DNA from 2 places in the Blautia sp. MSK17_66 genome. Region 1 is predicted to be linked to the other one. Evidence: riboswitches for the same ligand, from Rfam matches in the RefSeq annotation. Region 1 holds a riboswitch; the other holds the start of a gene.

What was found. A riboswitch is a leader RNA that binds a small molecule or an ion and turns the genes downstream of it on or off. The one in region 1 is predicted to bind FMN.
Region 2: another riboswitch for FMN. It lies ahead of LIR34_RS12010 (ECF transporter S component); the one in region 1 lies ahead of ribD (bifunctional diaminohydroxyphosphoribosylaminopyrimidine deaminase/5-amino-6-(5-phosphoribosylamino)uracil reductase RibD).

Annotation. Positions count from the first base shown of each region.
Region 1 covers NZ_JAJBNQ010000001.1:220,298-229,292, reverse strand. Annotated here, with positions in the region: gene recD2 (SF1B family DNA helicase RecD2) at 1-2,164, shown strand, start outside; FMN riboswitch at 2,268-2,382, shown strand; gene ribD (bifunctional diaminohydroxyphosphoribosylaminopyrimidine deaminase/5-amino-6-(5-phosphoribosylamino)uracil reductase RibD) at 2,637-3,764, shown strand; gene ribE (riboflavin synthase) at 3,746-4,399, shown strand; gene LIR34_RS01035 (bifunctional 3,4-dihydroxy-2-butanone-4-phosphate synthase/GTP cyclohydrolase II) at 4,418-5,635, shown strand; gene ribH (6,7-dimethyl-8-ribityllumazine synthase) at 5,662-6,135, shown strand; gene LIR34_RS01025 (hypothetical protein) at 6,324-6,581, shown strand; partial or broken gene LIR34_RS01020 (transposase) at 6,702-7,232, opposite strand; gene LIR34_RS01015 (cache domain-containing sensor histidine kinase) at 7,835-8,995, shown strand, end outside.
Region 2 covers NZ_JAJBNQ010000021.1:44,391-53,385, reverse strand. Annotated here, with positions in the region: gene ptsP (phosphoenolpyruvate--protein phosphotransferase) at 1-751, opposite strand, end outside; gene LIR34_RS12030 (HPr family phosphocarrier protein) at 808-1,065, opposite strand; gene LIR34_RS12025 (PRD domain-containing protein) at 1,114-1,950, opposite strand; gene LIR34_RS12020 (PTS transporter subunit IIABC) at 1,978-4,146, opposite strand; gene LIR34_RS12015 (NUDIX hydrolase) at 4,528-5,133, opposite strand; gene LIR34_RS12010 (ECF transporter S component) at 5,221-5,856, opposite strand; FMN riboswitch at 5,959-6,111, opposite strand; gene LIR34_RS12005 (ABC transporter permease) at 6,213-7,193, opposite strand; gene LIR34_RS12000 (ABC transporter permease) at 7,206-8,285, opposite strand; gene LIR34_RS11995 (ABC transporter ATP-binding protein) at 8,278-8,995, opposite strand, start outside.

The DNA of each region.
Region 1 (8,995 bases):
TTTTAAAACATATGGCAGTGAAAGCATTGCGATTGTAAAGGAGAATCCATACCGTCTTGCAGATGATATCTGGGGTATTGGATTTAAGACAGCGGATTCCATTGCGCAGAAGATGGGGATTGATAAAGGTAAATTCGTCCGTCTGCGCAGTGGTATTTTTTATACATTGAATAAGCTGGCGGAAGCAGGTCATTGTTATGCAACAAGAGAGCAGCTGATCGGAAAGGCAGGGGAACTTCTGGAAGTGGAAGAACCGGAGCTTAAGATCACACTGGATGAGATGATCCGTACAAATGATGTGATCCGGGATGTGGCCGGTGAGCAGGAAGCAATTTATCTTCCATCCTATTATTTTTCAGAAAGTGGTTGTGCAAAACGGCTGCTCCGGCTGATGACCTATGGAAAGAAAAAATCTGAGAATATAGAGGAAATATTAAAGAAAGTAGCTGCTTCGTCAGAAATTACCTATGATGAGATACAGTGGCAGGCGGTAAAAACTGCTATTTCTTCTAAGGTTATGGTGTTGACCGGTGGACCCGGAACCGGAAAGACCACAACAACTCTGGGGATTATTTCTGCATATAAGCAGGCGGGATGTCAGATTATTCTTGCCGCACCGACCGGAAGAGCAGCGAAGAGAATGTCCGAAGCAACTGGAATGGAGGCAAAAACAATTCACCGGTTATTAGAATATAAACCGCCGGAAGGTTATCAGAAGAATGAAGAACATTCGTTGGAAGGAGATGTGCTGATTCTGGATGAATGTTCCATGATCGATATCATGCTGATGTATAATCTTTTGAAAGCATTGCCGGAGCAGATGACCCTGATCCTGGTGGGTGATATTGATCAGCTTCCAAGTGTCGGGGCGGGTAATGTACTCAGAGATATTATCGATTCAGGATGTGTTCCTGTAGTACGCCTGACCAGGATTTTCCGCCAGGCACAGGGAAGTCGGATCATTATGAATGCACACCGGATCAATAAAGGGGAAGGCATTGATATCAGAGGCGGAAAAGATTCTGATTTTTTCTTTGCCACCAAAGAGAGCAATCAGGAAGTGGTGAATACCATCGTCCAGTATTGCAAGACGAACCTGCCGAGATATTATCATGTGGATCCACTGCGGGATATTCAGGTGCTGACTCCGATGCAGAGAGGTGAATGCGGTGCAGTAAATCTGAATCAGGTGCTGCAGGAAGCCATGAATCAGTCAAAGATCTTTTTGCGGAGAGGTGGGACACAGTACCGGCTGAAGGATAAGGTGATGCAGATCCGGAATGATTATGATAAGGAAGTATTCAATGGAGACATTGGAACCATCACGAAAGTAGATATGGAAGAGCGGGAACTGACAGTTTTGTTTGATGAACGGGAAGTGGTTTACGATGTGACGGAATTGGATGAGCTGACACTTGCCTATGCGGTGACGATTCACAAATCACAGGGAAGTGAATATCCAATCGTTGTCATGCCATTTACTATGAGTCATTTTGTCATGCTGCAGAGAAATCTCCTTTATACGGGTGTAACCAGGGCAAAAAAGATCCTGGTACTTGTCGGGGAGAAGAAAGCGGTGTATTATGCAATAAAAAATGAGATGACTACTGGAAGAAATACATGTCTGGCAAGACGTTTGCAGCCCGGCAGTAAAGAAGCACAGGAAGTGACGGCGCAGCTTTTAAAAGAGGCAGGGGATGAAAACAACAGCAATGCCTCGTTGAGTCAGCAGCAGAAGAAAGAGAAAATGATTGTCTACAAGGGCAGTATTCAGCCTTCTATGGTGTGTGAAACACCAGCCGTTTATGAAGGAAATCTATGGAAACGCCTGTCTCAGTCAAAGTTCAGAAGCAGCTTTTCCCTAAAAGCAAATGACAGGAGTTATGTATCAGAAAAGGGAATGGAGAAAGTGCGGGAGCATGCCTGTGATTTTATCAGAAAACGTCTTGCACCTGCAGAGATATCAAATGATGGAAAACAGACACCGATGAGAGGACATCCTGTTTTTGTGGCACAGCATGCTACAGCTACCTGTTGCAGAGGTTGTTTAGAAAAATGGCATCATATTCCGAAAGGACGGGAACTCACAGAAACAGAACAGGAATATGTTGTCGACGTGATCATGGAATGGATTAATCGTGAAATGAAAGGAAATGCATTTTGACCAAGTTACTGCGAACGGAGTGGACAGTAATGCTTGGACTGCCACAGGAAGAAGAAAAATTTCTGCTTTACAAATTACAGATAAAGTATTAGTATAAAGAAAAAGAAATCTTCAGGGCAGGGTGAGATTCCCTACCGGCGGTAAAGCCCGCGAGCCGAAAGGCATGATCCGGTGAGATTCCGGGGCCGACAGTACAGTCTGGATGAAAGAAGATGATAGTACAGTTGATTTTTGTATGAATGAATGTAGTATCAAAGCTCTGAGATGGTGATCCATTTCAGAGTTTTTTTTACTTTATAACAGTATGAAAAATAAGAAAATTCATTTATTAATCATATGTAACAGATCAAATTCCCTGCAGATATTTCTGCAGGTTTTTTTGTGTAACAGGATATTACTTTGTAAGGTTCTTATTACACAAAAACGCTTTGCGGGGATGTGTTCTAACAGGAATAAGAAAGAAGGGATAAAAGTGACAGATCAGGAATATATGCTTCGGGCGATTCAACTGGCAAAAAAAGGAGAAGGCTGGACGAATCCCAATCCGATGGTAGGGGCAGTGATTGTAAAGGATGGGCAGATCATCGGAGAAGGTTATCATAAAAAGTATGGAGAACTTCATGCAGAACGTAATGCGATTGCTTCACTTACCGAATCAGCAGAAGGTGCGGTACTTTATGTTACATTGGAACCTTGCTGCCATCATGGAAAGACGCCCCCATGTACGGAAGCAATTCTTGAACAAAAGATTCAAAAAGTGGTAATCGGTTCCAGAGATCCGAATCCGAAAGTGGCAGGAAAAGGTGCACAGATATTGAGGGAAGCAGGCATTACAGTGATTGAAGATTTTATGAGGGAAGAATGCGATCAGCTGAATCCGGTGTTTTTCCATTACATTACAACGAAGATGCCTTATGTAGTGATGAAGTATGCCATGACACTGGATGGGAAGATCGCAACGAAGACAGGAGCATCAAAATGGATTACCGGAGAAGCGGCAAGAAGAGAAGTGCAGCATATGAGGCATCAGTACATGGGAATTATGGCTGGCATTGGAACCGTGCTTGCAGATGATCCGATGTTAAATGTCCGGGTAGAAGGATGGAGAAGTCCTGTCAGGATTCTGTGTGACAGTAAGCTCAGAATTCCGCTGGACAGCCAGATTGTAAAAAGTGCAGAAAAATACCGGACAATCGTGGTTTATGCAGATCAGAAAAATACGGAAGAGAAAATAAAAATATTACATACCATGGGAGTTGAGACCATCTGCTGTCCGGATGAAAAAAACCAGATAGATCTTAAGAAACTGATGGTAAATCTTGGAAACAGAGGTATTGACAGTATTCTTCTGGAAGGCGGAGGTACGTTAAATGACAGTGCTCTGAAAGCGGGAATCGTACAAGAAGTACAGGTGTTCATGGCACCAAAGCTGTTTGGCGGTGTGGGCAGCAAGACACCGGTAGAAGGTATCGGAGTTGAATTTCCATCTGAAGCAGTGGAACTGAAATATACAGAGATCTGTCAGATCGGTGATGACATCAGGATAAGATGCCAGATATGCAAAAAGGAACAGGAGGAATTATGTTTACGGGAATCGTAGAAGAGAAAGGAAAAGTCCGTTATATACAGTTGACTGGAGAATCGGGGATGCTGGCAGTGAAAGCCAGGAAAGTGCTGGAAGGAACAAAGATTGGTGACAGCATTGCCGTGAATGGTGTGTGTCTGACAGTTACGTCGATCCAGCCGGACGGATTTACTGCAGATGTGATGGCAGAGACGATCAGAAGGAGTAGTCTTGGCAGCTGCAAAACAGGAAGTCAGGTGAACCTGGAACGTGCAATGGCTGCGGATGGCAGATTCGGAGGTCATATAGTAAGTGGACATATTGATGGAACTGGAGTGATTCGTTCCATGCTCCGCGAAGAGAATGCCATCTGGGTATCGATTGCGACATCACCGCAGATTTTGCATTTGATTGTGGAAAAGGGTTCTGTCTGCATTGATGGAATCAGCCTGACGGTTGCAAAGGTTGACGAAGCTGGTTTTCAGGTGTCAGTCATTCCACATACGGGAGAAGAAACCACACTTTTGAAAAAGGTACCGGGTGATCTTGTTAATCTGGAAAATGATGTGGTTGGAAAGTACATAGAAAAACTGCTTGGTATCAGAAAAAATGAAGAAGAGAAAACAGAATCCGGAATTACGATGGAGTTTCTTGAGGAATTCGGGTTTTAGAATAGGAGGATATACATTATGCCACAAAACTATCAGTACAACACAATTGAAGAGGCACTGAGGGATTTAAGAGAAGGAAAGATAGTTCTGGTTACGGATGATCCGGACAGAGAAAATGAGGGAGATCTGATATGTGCGGCAGAGTTTGCAACCCAGAAAAATATTAATTTTATGGCGACTTATGCAAAGGGACTCATCTGTACGCCGATGAGTGCGGAAATTGCAGCCAAATTGAATTTTCCGCCGATGGTCGCTGAAAACACGGATAATCACAGTACAGCATTTACTGTGGCAGTGGATCACAAAGATACAACGACCGGTATTTCAGCAGCAGAGCGCTCCTATACCATTATGAAGTGCGTGGATGATGAGGCAAAACCAGAGGATTTCAGAAGACCGGGACATGTATTTCCGCTTATAGCCAGAAAAGGAGGAGTTCTGGTGCGGAATGGTCATACAGAGGCAACCACGGACCTTATGAGACTGGCCGGACTGAAAGAATGTGGTGTGTGCTGTGAGGTTATGAAAGACGATGGAACCATGATGCGTACATCACAGTTATGGGAACTGGCAAAAGAGCATGGGCTTACATTTATTACGATCCGTGATCTGCAGGATTATATAAGAATACATGAAAAACATGTAAAAGAGGAAGCAGTCGCAGATCTTCCAACGCAATACGGCGATTTTAAAATGTATGGATATATCAATGACATTACAGGAGAGCATCATCTGGCACTGGTGAAAGGTGATATAGGAGATGGGGAAGATGTGCTTTGCCGGGTACATTCGGAGTGTCTGACCGGAGATGCATTTGGATCGCTCAGATGCGACTGTGGTCTGCAGCTGCAGACAGCAATGCGCCAGGTTGAAGCAGAAGGTAGAGGAATTATTCTTTATATGAGACAGGAAGGCAGAGGAATTGGCCTGATCAATAAGATTAAAGCATATGCACTTCAGGAGCAGGGATACGATACTGTGGAGGCTAATGTGAAGTTAGGATTTGCACCGGATCTCAGAGAGTACTGGATTGGGGCACAGATACTGGCAGATCTTGGTGTGAAATCATTAAGATTATTGACAAATAATCCGGACAAAATTTATGGACTTGGCGAATTTGGGCTGAAAATCAATAAGAGAGTGCCGTTGGAGATTCCACCACAAAAGTATGACCGAAAATATATGAAGACAAAACAGGAAAAGATGGGACATATTTTCCGGGAAATAAATGTCTGAAAAACAATCAATAAAAGGAGAAAAAAATGAGACAGATTAATTTAGTAGAAGGAAAAGTAGTAGCACCAGAGGGAATGAAAGTTGGTATTGTGGCAGCGAGATTCAACGAAATCATTGTAAATAAACTATTGGGAGGGGCAGTTGACGGATTAGTAAGACACGGGGTAGAAGAAGAAAATATTACTGCGGCATGGGTACCGGGAGCATTTGAGATTCCATTGGCAGCACAAAAAATGGCGCAGTCAGGCAAATATGATGCAGTTATCTGCGTGGGAGCGGTTATTCGTGGAGATACCTCACATTATGATCTGGTGTGCAACGAGTCTGCCAAAGGAATTGCACAGGTTGAACTTGCAACAGGAATCCCGGTCTTATTCGGTGTAATCACGACTGAGAATATTGAGCAGGCTATTGCACGCGCGGGAAGCAAAGCAGGGAACAAAGGTTATGACTGTGCATTATCAGCGATTGAGATGGTCAATCTCATGAAGCAGTTCTAAATAAATATATACTGAAAACGTTTTCAAAAAAAGGCTGATTTAGTTTCAAAATCAGTCTTTTTTGTGCCAAAATATACGTGAAACAGGGAAAAATATGGATTGTATGAGAACGTTTTCAAATGTATGGATGGTAATTCAGGGACTGTTTATGTAATATGATACCAAGATCAAAAATCCAGTAGAAAGGAATGAAAAATATGGAAGCAGTTGTTCTTGAAATCATAAAAAAAGAAGCAGCAGTTCTTGCAAAGAATGGACGGATTATAAAGCTTCAGCGGTCTGACTTGTGGCCGGGTGATATAATTGAAATTTCTGAGGCAGATTTACAGAAAAACGGGAGCAACAGAATCGACAGAACCAATCATTTCTACGAAAAAATAACACATTATGCAACAGCTGCAGTACGTGCACTGGTGCCCTGCAGTGCAATCGGATATAAAAAATAAAATTAAGAAATCGAATAAAACATCTTCAGGATATAACAGACAAAATAGTTTTCCAAGATGAAAAAACAGTCTAAAAGGGATATATTTATCATACAGGATTGTGATATAATGTGCCATTGACATCAGCAGCCAGTATCTTTGGATCCCTTTTGAGGAACGTATCTGGTAGGTATCCAGTGCCAGCCGGGTCTTACATTGTCTGAAAAAGACCTCAATCGGCCATCTGCACACATAGCAGGAAAGGATCTTCAGCGTTGATAATGCCACGTTTGTGCTGATAAAAGCCCGCAGTGCTTTGGGATTTCCAAATGCCTTTTCAGGATAACTTAAAAGAACAACCGCATTTTCGATACCATTCAGGTTTTCTTCATACCGGTACACATAATATTTTCGGTTTTTGACTGTCACAAGGTCAAATCCCTTCTCTGTTACCGATAATTCAGCAGCAAGTTCGCTGAGCTTCTTTTTCATTCCTGACGGGTACAGCAGGCGGTTTGTTTTTAAAGCTCCAATGGTATGGAACCTCTTCTGTACAAATGTGTTAATTAATTTTTCAGAAACATACCAGCAGCCACAAAGGAGATACGCATCTTCAATTGGATGCAGAGCCTGTGACGAAGGCTTTGTCTTTGAAGCTATGGTATCATCCACAATACAGAAAACAGGCTTTCCGGTGCGCTGTGCTTCTGAATAAATAATTTCAACTACGGAGGATTTTAAAGTATTTTCAAGTAAGGTATCATCCTATTTCCCGGAATTGAGGAAATGTGCGATGGTAGTTCTGTGACAGGAACTGTTTTGTGCAAAGTCGGTAGTCTTTCCATGGTAACCCGAGATAAAGATACTGCTCAGGATACTCATGAGATGACCGATCACTCTGTTCGAAAAAGATTTGCATAAACTTAATTTCTTAAACTGGTTGTATAAGAATATAGAATGATGTATAGTATTTGCGAGAGGCACCTTCTTTCGTAAATGTTGCAATGTTTATTTCGTCACTTTCATTATACAACACGAACGATTTAAGGTGTCTTTCTTTTTATGCAAAATCACGAACTTGCTCATTTATAGCATAAAAATTAAATAAGATATTGTATTTTGAAGAGAATTCTATTATTATGTTTATGTGAATTTAAAATGTGAATAAAATAATGCCTCAGATGTATTTGTATAGACACGAAAAGAGATATTTTTCGGTCTTTATAAGTGTAGCTGAGGCATTTTCTTTTATAAAACTAGGGGGAAACAATCAAATGAAGAAAAAATATCATGAAATATCACTTGCAAAAAAATTCTCTTTTACAAGTATAATTATTATATTTTTTACAATTTTATCATTAACGATTTTGATTCGCGTAATATATGAAAAATCGGTTTTGAATATTACAAGCGAAAGTTATAAAGAAAAATTTCAAATCATATCGGATAATAGCCAAAATGTTTTGGAAAATGCAGAGAAAATAGCGAAAGCTTTATTAACAGATGATGCGATTCAGAATTGGTTTTTGCTGGATTCAGAAGAGAATGCAGATCAGATAAAATACAAAATGCAAGTAGAAAGACGGTTGGACTATCTGGATGCTTTGTATTCAGATAAAGAATATAGCAGTATTTCGCTGTTTGATTCATATGGACATATTGTGAATTCTAACAGTATTCGTTCAGAGTCGCAAAAATATGAAAAATTTTTCTCTTTGGTTAAAGAGAATTATAATGTTAAATGGATTGATTTGTATAACCAGTGTATTGAAGGATATGAAAAAAAAGGGATTGGATACATAAGATATTACAGGGACTACGATACAGGTATTATAAAAGGGTATTTGATGATAGAATATCAGTCTCCGTTACTGATAAACAATTTTACCCATATTAAAAACGGAGAGCAAGGTAAATATATAATTGCGGATTTGGAAGGAAATACAAAGATTGAAAATGATAAAGATATATTTGAAAATATCGGTGATAAAGATTATTTTAAATGGGCAATTACAAATCAAAAAGGTGGAAAAGTATTTAATATAGATGAGGAGCGGTATCTTGTTACGACTTCAGAGATCCCTACCCTAAATTGGATAATGCTTGGCTTGACACCGGTCAGAGAATTAACCCGTGCAGGTAGAAATATTATACAAATCATATATATGGTCGGAATTATCGCAGTGTTGTTAAACATCATTTTTAGTCTGAGAGTTGCTTACAGTGTAACAAAACCATTAACAGAGCTGACTCGCACTATGTCGAGCTTTGGAAAAGGAAATCTGTCTGTAAAAGTACCAGTTTTGTATATGGATGAGATTGGTACTTTATCAGAGGCATTTAATAAAATGGCAGAAAAAATCCGACAATTGATAGAGCAGGTTTATCAGGAACAAAAGGCCAAAAGAAAACTTGAGTTGGCTGCATTACAGGCA
Region 2 (8,995 bases), on a different contig from region 1:
GTCTGAGCTTCTCTGCCTCTTCTTTCATTTTCTGCTCAGTTTCTGTTTTTGTGTCTTCGTCCGGATCAAAGGTAACTGTTCCTGCAAATCCATCTACAACTGCTGTCATACCAGTTTTAAGTTCTTCAAGCTCCATCGGTACGCCGATCAGAGCCGGAATGTTCATCATACGGGCAAGGATCGCGGTATGGGAGTTGGTCGAACCATGGACAGTCACAAATGCAAGGATCTTATCCTTGTCCATCTGTACGGTTTCGCTCGGACTTAAGTCATCTGCAACAATGACAGACGGTTCAATAGAACTCAGATCTGCATCCTCCTGTCCGCTCAGGTTGCGTACAAGACGTTCGGAAATATCTTTGATATCTGCAGAACGTGCTTTCATGTAATCATCATCCATAGATGCGAACATCGCTGCAAAGTTATCGCCTGTGGTTGCCACAGCGTATTCTGCGTTGACCTGTTCTGTGCGGATCGTATTCTGGATTGCTTCCAGATAATCATCATCCTCAAGCATCATCTGATGTACTTCAAAAATAGCTGCACTGGCTTCACCGACTTCTCTTACTGCCTTGTCATATAATTTCTGAAGCTGCTCCTTTGATTTCTCCAGGGCAGTATCCACACGCTTTACTTCTGCCTCTGGATCTTCAATCCTGGTTCTTTTGACCTGGTAATCATTTTTCTTAAGAACCACGATCGGTCCCATTGCAATTCCTTTATAAACAGATTTCCCCTGAAAACACTGCATACTTACTTCCTCCTGACTGCTGTTCTGTTACACCATAGGGTTTTCTATGTATCTGATTACAGATTTGCTTCAAAGAACGCTTTCAGTCCTTCAATTGCAGTATCTTCATCAGCACCTTCAGCTGTTACAGTTACAGTTTCGCCCTGTTTTACTCCAAGGGACATAAGCATCATAAGCTGTGTAAGTTTCTTTGTCTTGCCATCTTTTGTGATCGTGCACTCTGACTCATATTTCTTTGCTTCTTTTACAAGAAGTCCTGCCGGTCTTGCGTGGATTCCCAGTTCGTCTTTGATTGTGTACTCGAATGTTTTCATTTTAATTTCTCCTCTTCTTTTTATATCTTTGTTTTATGGTATATATTTTTATTCTGTCTCACTGTCCAGCATTCGCTCCAGATGCATTGCCAGATAACCGATCTCAATATCCGGCATCGGAAGTCCCAGACGCTTCTCCATCTCGTGGCAGATTCTCTCAGATGCATGAAAAGCCTCAGGAAATTTCACAGACATATAGTCATTCAGATTCATCTTGAGTTTCTCTCCATGAATCGCTCTTGCCACCATGTAACGTACATGGTTCATCAGACGGTTATATGCCAGTGACATCACATCGATGGAATTTCCTGTTTCTTTCTCTACAAGAGAAATGCATTCTCTGACGGTTCGGGCGATCTCCATGGCCTGTGAAACCTTCTCATCTACAATGGCCGAATGAACGTGGAGGGCGATATATCCTGTTTCATGTTCATCAAGCTCTATCTGAAATTTTTCTTTCAGCATAGGTGCTATGCAGCCGGCCACTTTGTATTCTTTATAAAACAGGATACGGATGTCCTCCGTCAGTGGATTGCTGATCTGCTCTCCCCTCTGAAGACGGCGGATAGCAAAATCAAGATGATCCGCTATTGGAAAAAGGATCGAACGATCGATATCGCCAAATTCTGCCTCAGCCTCCCTGAGGATTTCATTGGCAAGTTCCAGACATACCGGTGAAACTGAGTTGATAATTTCTCTGGCATCTCCACGGTCTGTCAGTTCTTTGAGTGAATAAATCCTGGCATCCTGCGGAACCTCTATCGTCTGCCCTATTTTTTTGCCAAAAGCAATTCCCTTTCCCATGATCAGGCATTCCTGCTTTGCACCTGATTCGATTCCAATAAAAGAATTATGATTTAATAATTTTGCTATCCTGTATATCATCCGTTTCATCCCCATCCAGGGTCTTTTTTACTGAAGGACCTCTATCTCAAACAAAGGTTCTCCGGCTTTGATCTGACCCTCATGCAGCAGATGGATTCGCTGATTGTCCTCCAGTTCTGTACAAAGAACCGGGGAAGTGACAGAAGGTGCATTTGCCTTCAGGTATTCCAGATCCAGCTTCAGCATCGGATCTCCCTTCTTAACTGTCTGTCCGCTCTCTACCAGTGCTTCAAATCCCCCGCCATTCAGTTTTACAGTATCGATTCCCACATGGATCAACAGACTGATTCCTGAATCTGTTATAAATCCAATGGCATGTTTTGTATCAAAGACAAATGCGACTTCACCATCCTCCGGAGCACGTACAAACGGATCCTCCGGTGTTACAACAGCACCATCACCCATCATCTTCTGCGCAAAAGCTTCATCCGGTGCAGTCGAGAGGTCTGCTGCCACTCCTGTTATCGGACTGGAAATTACGATTCTCTCGACAACCTTCTGTTCTTCTGCTTCCTGTGTCTGAACTGCTGTATCCTGAACAGCCTCTGTGTCTTCTGTCTCTGCATAGGTATCCGGAGCTGTTTCCAGATAATCTTCAAGGTTAGACTTGATCACAGTGACATTCGGTCCGTAAATAACCTGAACACCCTGTCCCTTGTGTACCACACCGGATGCTCCCGTTGCCTTAAGAATTCCGTCATTTACTCTGGAAGCATCTTTGACTGTACAACGAAGTCTGGTTGCACAGCAATCCACATCACTGATATTTTTCTTACCGCCAAGACCTCTTGTAATCGCCTCGCTTGTGGCATCATCAGAAGTTACTGTCTCTGCCTGAGCTGCCTCTCTGCGGGCATTTACATCCGCCTTTGTATAAAGCTTTGTTTCTGTGTCATCATCCTCACGACCCGGAGTTTTGAAATTAAACTTCCTGATCATAAATTTAAAAATAAAATAATATAAAAAGAAGTAAATAATACCAACCGGGATCACTCGCATCCAGCTTGTTTTGGCATTTCCCTGAAGGATACCAAACAGGAAGAAGTCAAGCAGTCCGCCTGAAAATGTAAGTCCTACTGCAACATTCAGCATATGTGCGATCATATAAGCTGAACCTGCAAGAACTACCTGTACCGCAAACAGTGCAGGAGCCACAAACAAGAAGGAGAATTCCAGCGGTTCCGTAATACCTGTTGCCATACATGCAAGTGCTGCGGAGAGAAGAAGTCCACCAGCAGCCTTTTTCTTCTCAGGTTTTGCACACTGATACATGGCAAGTGCTGCTCCTGGAAGACCAAAGATCATAAAAATAAACTCACCTGAGAAATATCTGGTTGCATCAGCACTGAAGTGTGCAATATTTGCAGAGTCTGCAAGCTGTGCAAAGAAAATATTCTGTCCGCCCTGAACCATCTGTCCGGCAACTTCCATCGTACCGCCTACGGCTGTCTGCCAGAAAGGCATATAGAATACATGGTGCAGACCGAATGGGATCAGTGCCCTCTTAATAAGACCAAAGATCAGAGTTCCCACATACCCGGAACCTGTTACCAGTCCGCCAAGCGCATAAATTCCATTCTGGACAACCGGCCATACAAAATAAAGAAGAATTCCCACAAACATATAAACAATCGTGGAAATGATCGGCACAAATCTTGTACCGCCGAAGAATGACAGTGCATTCGGAAGCTGGATCCTGTAGAACTTATTGTGAAGTGCTGCCACACCAAGTCCTACGATGATACCGCCAAATACACCCATCTGCAAAGACTGGATACCACATACAGAAGTGATGGTTCCCTCCAGCACAGACTCTGCAATCTCTCCATTGTCGAGAATCTGTCCTGTGATCGTCAGCATCGCATTGATCGCAGTATTCATTACAAAATACGCGATAACTGCTGATAACGCGGAAACTTCTTTTTCTTTTTTTGCCATACCAATCGCAACACCTACCGCAAAGATCAGAGGCAGGTTATCAAAGACTGCACTTCCGACTTTGTTCATGATCATCAGGAGGGCATTCAGAACGGTTCCCTCACCGAGGATGCTAGTTAAATGATATGTTTCAATTGTAGTTGCATTGGTAAAGGAACTTCCGATTCCGAGAAGAAGACCGGCTACCGGAAGGATTGCGATAGGGAGCATAAAGCTTCGTCCCACTCGCTGCAGAACACTGAAAATCTTGTCCTTCATTTCACATACTCCTTTTCCTGTGCGTTTCGCACATCCCTAAATGTATTTTCAGGGAGTAAGTATGTGTATGTGCAGTATTTTTGTACAAAAAAAAGGCACTAATACACATAAACACTCCTTGTTATGTATAGTTAATGCCTCCTAAATCGAGTTACACACTACAACCAATCAAAATATAACACGGTCACAGAGAATTTGTCAACCCGCTATTTTATTTAATTAATGGTTACTGTTCACTCCGTTCACAGTAACTTGGTCAAAATGCATTCCAAATCACCTTCGGTGATAGCATTTTGCCCCGTATGTCTCGGGATTTTGCCATATTCATGGCAAAACACCTCGCGGGATATTACCTGTGAACAGTTACAATTAATGGTACAACTAATTCAGAAACGCAAATGGTTCTTCATCATTGAGAAAGTGCATCAACATGTAAGCACACATGATGGCAACATTTTCTTCTTTAAGAATTCTTCTGACCTCATCACGGTCTGCAAGAACAACCTCGATTTCTTCCGTATCTTCCTGTGCATCCTTACTGATCTCACCGCTGGCATATCCATAGACAGTGGCACAGGATTCATCGGTCATGCCGATCGTGGTGAAGTATGGCTTCTCGTATGCCGGATCCACCTTCAGAGGTTCCAGCTTAAGTCCAGTCTCCTCATACATCTCACGGACAGCTCCCTCATGGAAATCTTCATTTGGCTCTACAAGACCTGCCGGGAATTCATAGATATATCCACCCAGTGCATAACGGTACTGACGGATCAGCACGACCCTGTCCTTCTTCTCTCCGTAAATACTGTATATGATCACGCCATCCGGATCATTGCGTCCTGTCCTGAGCTTGAGGGACGGGATGTCCTTCGCCCTGGAAGCCACATAGTAGGATACCGGGGTGTTGTGTACACTGGTTGCATCTACATGATAAAGATTGACAAAACGGTTGTCTGTAAGTTTTTGTACATCATGAATTTTTCCCATTGAGAGAACCTTCTTTCCCGCACGAGATCACCGTGCAATATATTTGTGTGCTCTCTGGATTGGTTTCTGTTATCTGAGAAGTCAGAATCAGTCACCTTTGAGAACTACACGGATTCGTTTGTAAATAAAGAATACGATCACAGATACCAGAATATATTTGAATAAGTTAAACGGTACAATGATCAGTGCCACAAATCCCAGAAGACTGTTGACAGAATGGTTAACTGCTGCACCCATTTCAATAAATGCTTCGATCGGCATTCCAAAAGCCTTGCCATATGCCGGAAGCAGAACAAAAGCATTCATCAGACACGCTGCTATTGTTGTCAGAACCGTACCAACTGCCATACCCACAACTGCATGCTTACGGCTCTTTACATTGTGAAGTCTGTAAATAATGCCTGCCGGTATTACGAAGGTGCATCCGAAAATAAAGTTTGCCAGATCACCAACACCTGCGGTCATGGTTCCTTTTGTTACAAGATGTACCAGGATCTTGACCAGTTCGATCACTGCACCCGCCACAGGTCCCATCGCAAAAGCTCCTACCAGCACCGGAATCTCAGAGAAGTCCAGCTGATAGAAGGATGGTGCCAGGAATGGGAGCGGAAATTCAAAGTTCATCAGTACACCTGCAACCGCACCCAGCATTGCGATCTGTGTGATCGTCCTGGTACGGCTTCGTTCCATTACATTTCCATTTCTTAAAACCTGTTCACTCATACTTGTCTCTCCTTTTGAATGTTCTTTTATTTTAAAAGAAAATTCCGCGTAAAAATCCCCCGAAAGATTCCTTCCGGGGGTAATGAGCACGTATGAATTAATCGTGTTCTTCTCTCATCCAGACTTTACTGTCGGTTCTGGAATTCCGATGTATCGGTCACCAGATCAGCCGCATTATGCGGGTCGCGGACTATACCGCCGGTAGGGAATTCTGACTTCTTATGAAGTTCCAGTCACCCTGCCCCGAAGAATTTTCTTTTATCTGAAAACTATTATACAACCAATTTACCTTCAACGCAATATAAAAATTATATGGCATAAAACCGGGTATCTCACGGGTTATTACCTGTGAACCGTTATCTTTCTTCTCTGAAGTACGGCACTCCCAGCGCGGCCGGCGGCTGGTGCTCCTTCTTCTTTCGGAAACTGGTGAACACAAGCACAATGATCGTTACAACATACGGCAGAGCCTTAAATACCTCCTGCATGCTTCTTCCAAGTCCCGGAATATACAGATACAGGATATAAAGTGCTCCGAAGAGAAATGCTCCCCAGATTGCATTCAGTGGTTTCCACAGTGCGAAAATAACCAGTGCCACCGCAAGCCATCCACGGTCTCCAAATCCATTGTCTGTCCAGGTTCCGCCTGAATATTCCATTACGAAATACAGACCACCCAGTCCTGCAAGACCTGCTCCGATGCAGGTGGAGAGATATTTGTATTTGATGACATTGATACCTGCTGCATCTGCTGTTCCCGGATTCTCTCCGATCGCACGAAGGTTCAGTCCCATTCTTGTCTTAAACAGGAAAAAAGAAAGAACTACGGCAACGATAATGCAGAGATAAGTCATAAATCCATAATTAAAGAGTATCGGTCCGATCACCGGAATTTGGGAAAGTCCCGGAATCTTTGCCGTATAGCCGCTTCCTGTAACCTTAACGGAAATCTGGCCTACACCACCTGCAAGTTTGGAGATGGAACCTCCAAAGAAGTTACCAAATCCGGTACCAAAGATTGTCAGTGCAAGACCTGTAACATTCTGGTTTACTCGAAGTGTGATCGTCAGGATACTGTAGATCAGACCACCAAGCATAGCACAGGCAAAAGCACAGACAAATGAAATCAGCACTCCTATAAAGACATTCGGATCCGGATTGTCTTTCTCATAGAGAAAAGCACCCATCAGTCCGGAAATACCACCCATATACATGATTCCAGGAATACCAAGATTCAGGTTTCCTGTCTTCTCTGTCATAATCTCACCAAGCGCACCATACAGAATACAGATGCCCTGGACAATTGCTTTCTGGATAAAAATAATCAGTACACTCATCGCATCTTCCTCCTATCTCTTTGTACGCTTTACTTTGTAATTAATGAAGAATTCTGCTCCGATCAGGAAAAACAGAATAATTCCAAGAAGTACATCAGAAGCATTTTCATTCAATCCATACTGTGTTGCGATCTGAACGGCTCCCTGCTGCATCAGTACAATACCAAAAGATACTGCGATCATAATAAACGTATTGAATTTGGAAAGCCATGCAACAATAATTGCCGTAAATCCACGTCCTCCTGCTGTTGCAGTAGAAATTGTATGGCTCGCACCACTTACAATAACAAATCCTGCAATACCACAGATTGCACCTGAGATTGCCATGGTACGGATAATAACTCTCTTAACATGGATTCCCGCATATCGTGCAGTATTCTCACTTTCACCGACAACCGCGATCTCAAATCCCTGCTTGCAGTATTTAAGATAGATAAACATTCCTACTGTAAGAATCAGTACGATCACAACATTCCATCCATATTTCTGCCCGAACAGCTGCGGAAGCCATCCTGTCTGGGTTGCCTGATTGATAATACCAACGGTATTGGATCCTTTCGGATTCTCCCAGAATACGATACAGTATGTAACAACCTGCATTGCCACATAATTGAGCATCAGAGTGAACAGAGTTTCATTTGTGTTCCAGTATGCCTTGAATACTGACGGGATCATTCCCCAGATCATACCACCCAGTATACTTGCAATAAACATTACAATAAGAAGAAGTATCGGTGACATCTTGTCTCCTGCATAGATCATGACAGCAGCAGAACATGCACCTCCGATCAGGATCTGACCTTCTGCACCGATGTTCCAGAATTTCATCTTAAATGCCGGAGCAAGACCAATTGCTATGCACAGAAGCACCATTGTATCACGGATCGTCATCCACATACGGCGTTCTGTTCCCATTGCACCATCCCAGATTGCTCTGTATACATCAACAGGATTCATTTTGACAAGTGCAACGATCACCGCTCCGCATACGATCAGTGACAATATCAGTGCGATAAAGCGGACACCAAGTCTTTCCTGCCATTTCATTCCGTTTCTTCTCTTGGATATCTGTAAGAAAGGTTCTTTACTCATTTACAGCCCCTCCTTTTTCGTGTTTCGTCATAAGAAGTCCGATTCCTTCCTTGGTGGCAGATCTTCCATCAACCACACCGCTGACTTTGCCGCCGCAGAGGACTGCAATCCTGTCACAGAGTTCCAGAACAACGTCCAGATCCTCAATAACACAGACAACTGCCACCCCTTTTTGTTTCTGTTCATTCAGAAGCCCGTAGATAACATGTGAGGTATTTACATCGACACCTCGTGTCGGAAATGCTACCAGAAGCACCTTAGGACTCTGTGCGATTTCTCTTCCTACCAGAACTTTCTGTACATTACCACCGGACATCTGACGTACCGGAGCAGAAATGCTTGGTGTCATGACTTCAAGCTTTTCTTTGATCTTCTGTGCCAGTTCTCTTGGCTTCTTACGCTCCAGGAAAGGTCCCTTTCCACTGCGGTAACTCCGGATCATCATGTTGTCTGTCATGTCCATATCACCTACAAGCCCCATACCGATACGATCCTCCGGGACAAATGCAAGACTGATACCTGCCTCATTGATTGCAATAGAATCCATTTCAGACAGTTCCATATCCTTTCCTTCATCCAGAAGAAGTCTGATCGATCCACTCTGTACGCCCTGAAGACCAGCGATCGCTTCAAGGAGTTCTTTCTGACCGCTTCCGGAAATACCTGCAATACCAAGAATTTCCCCTGTATTTACAGTCAGATCCACATCG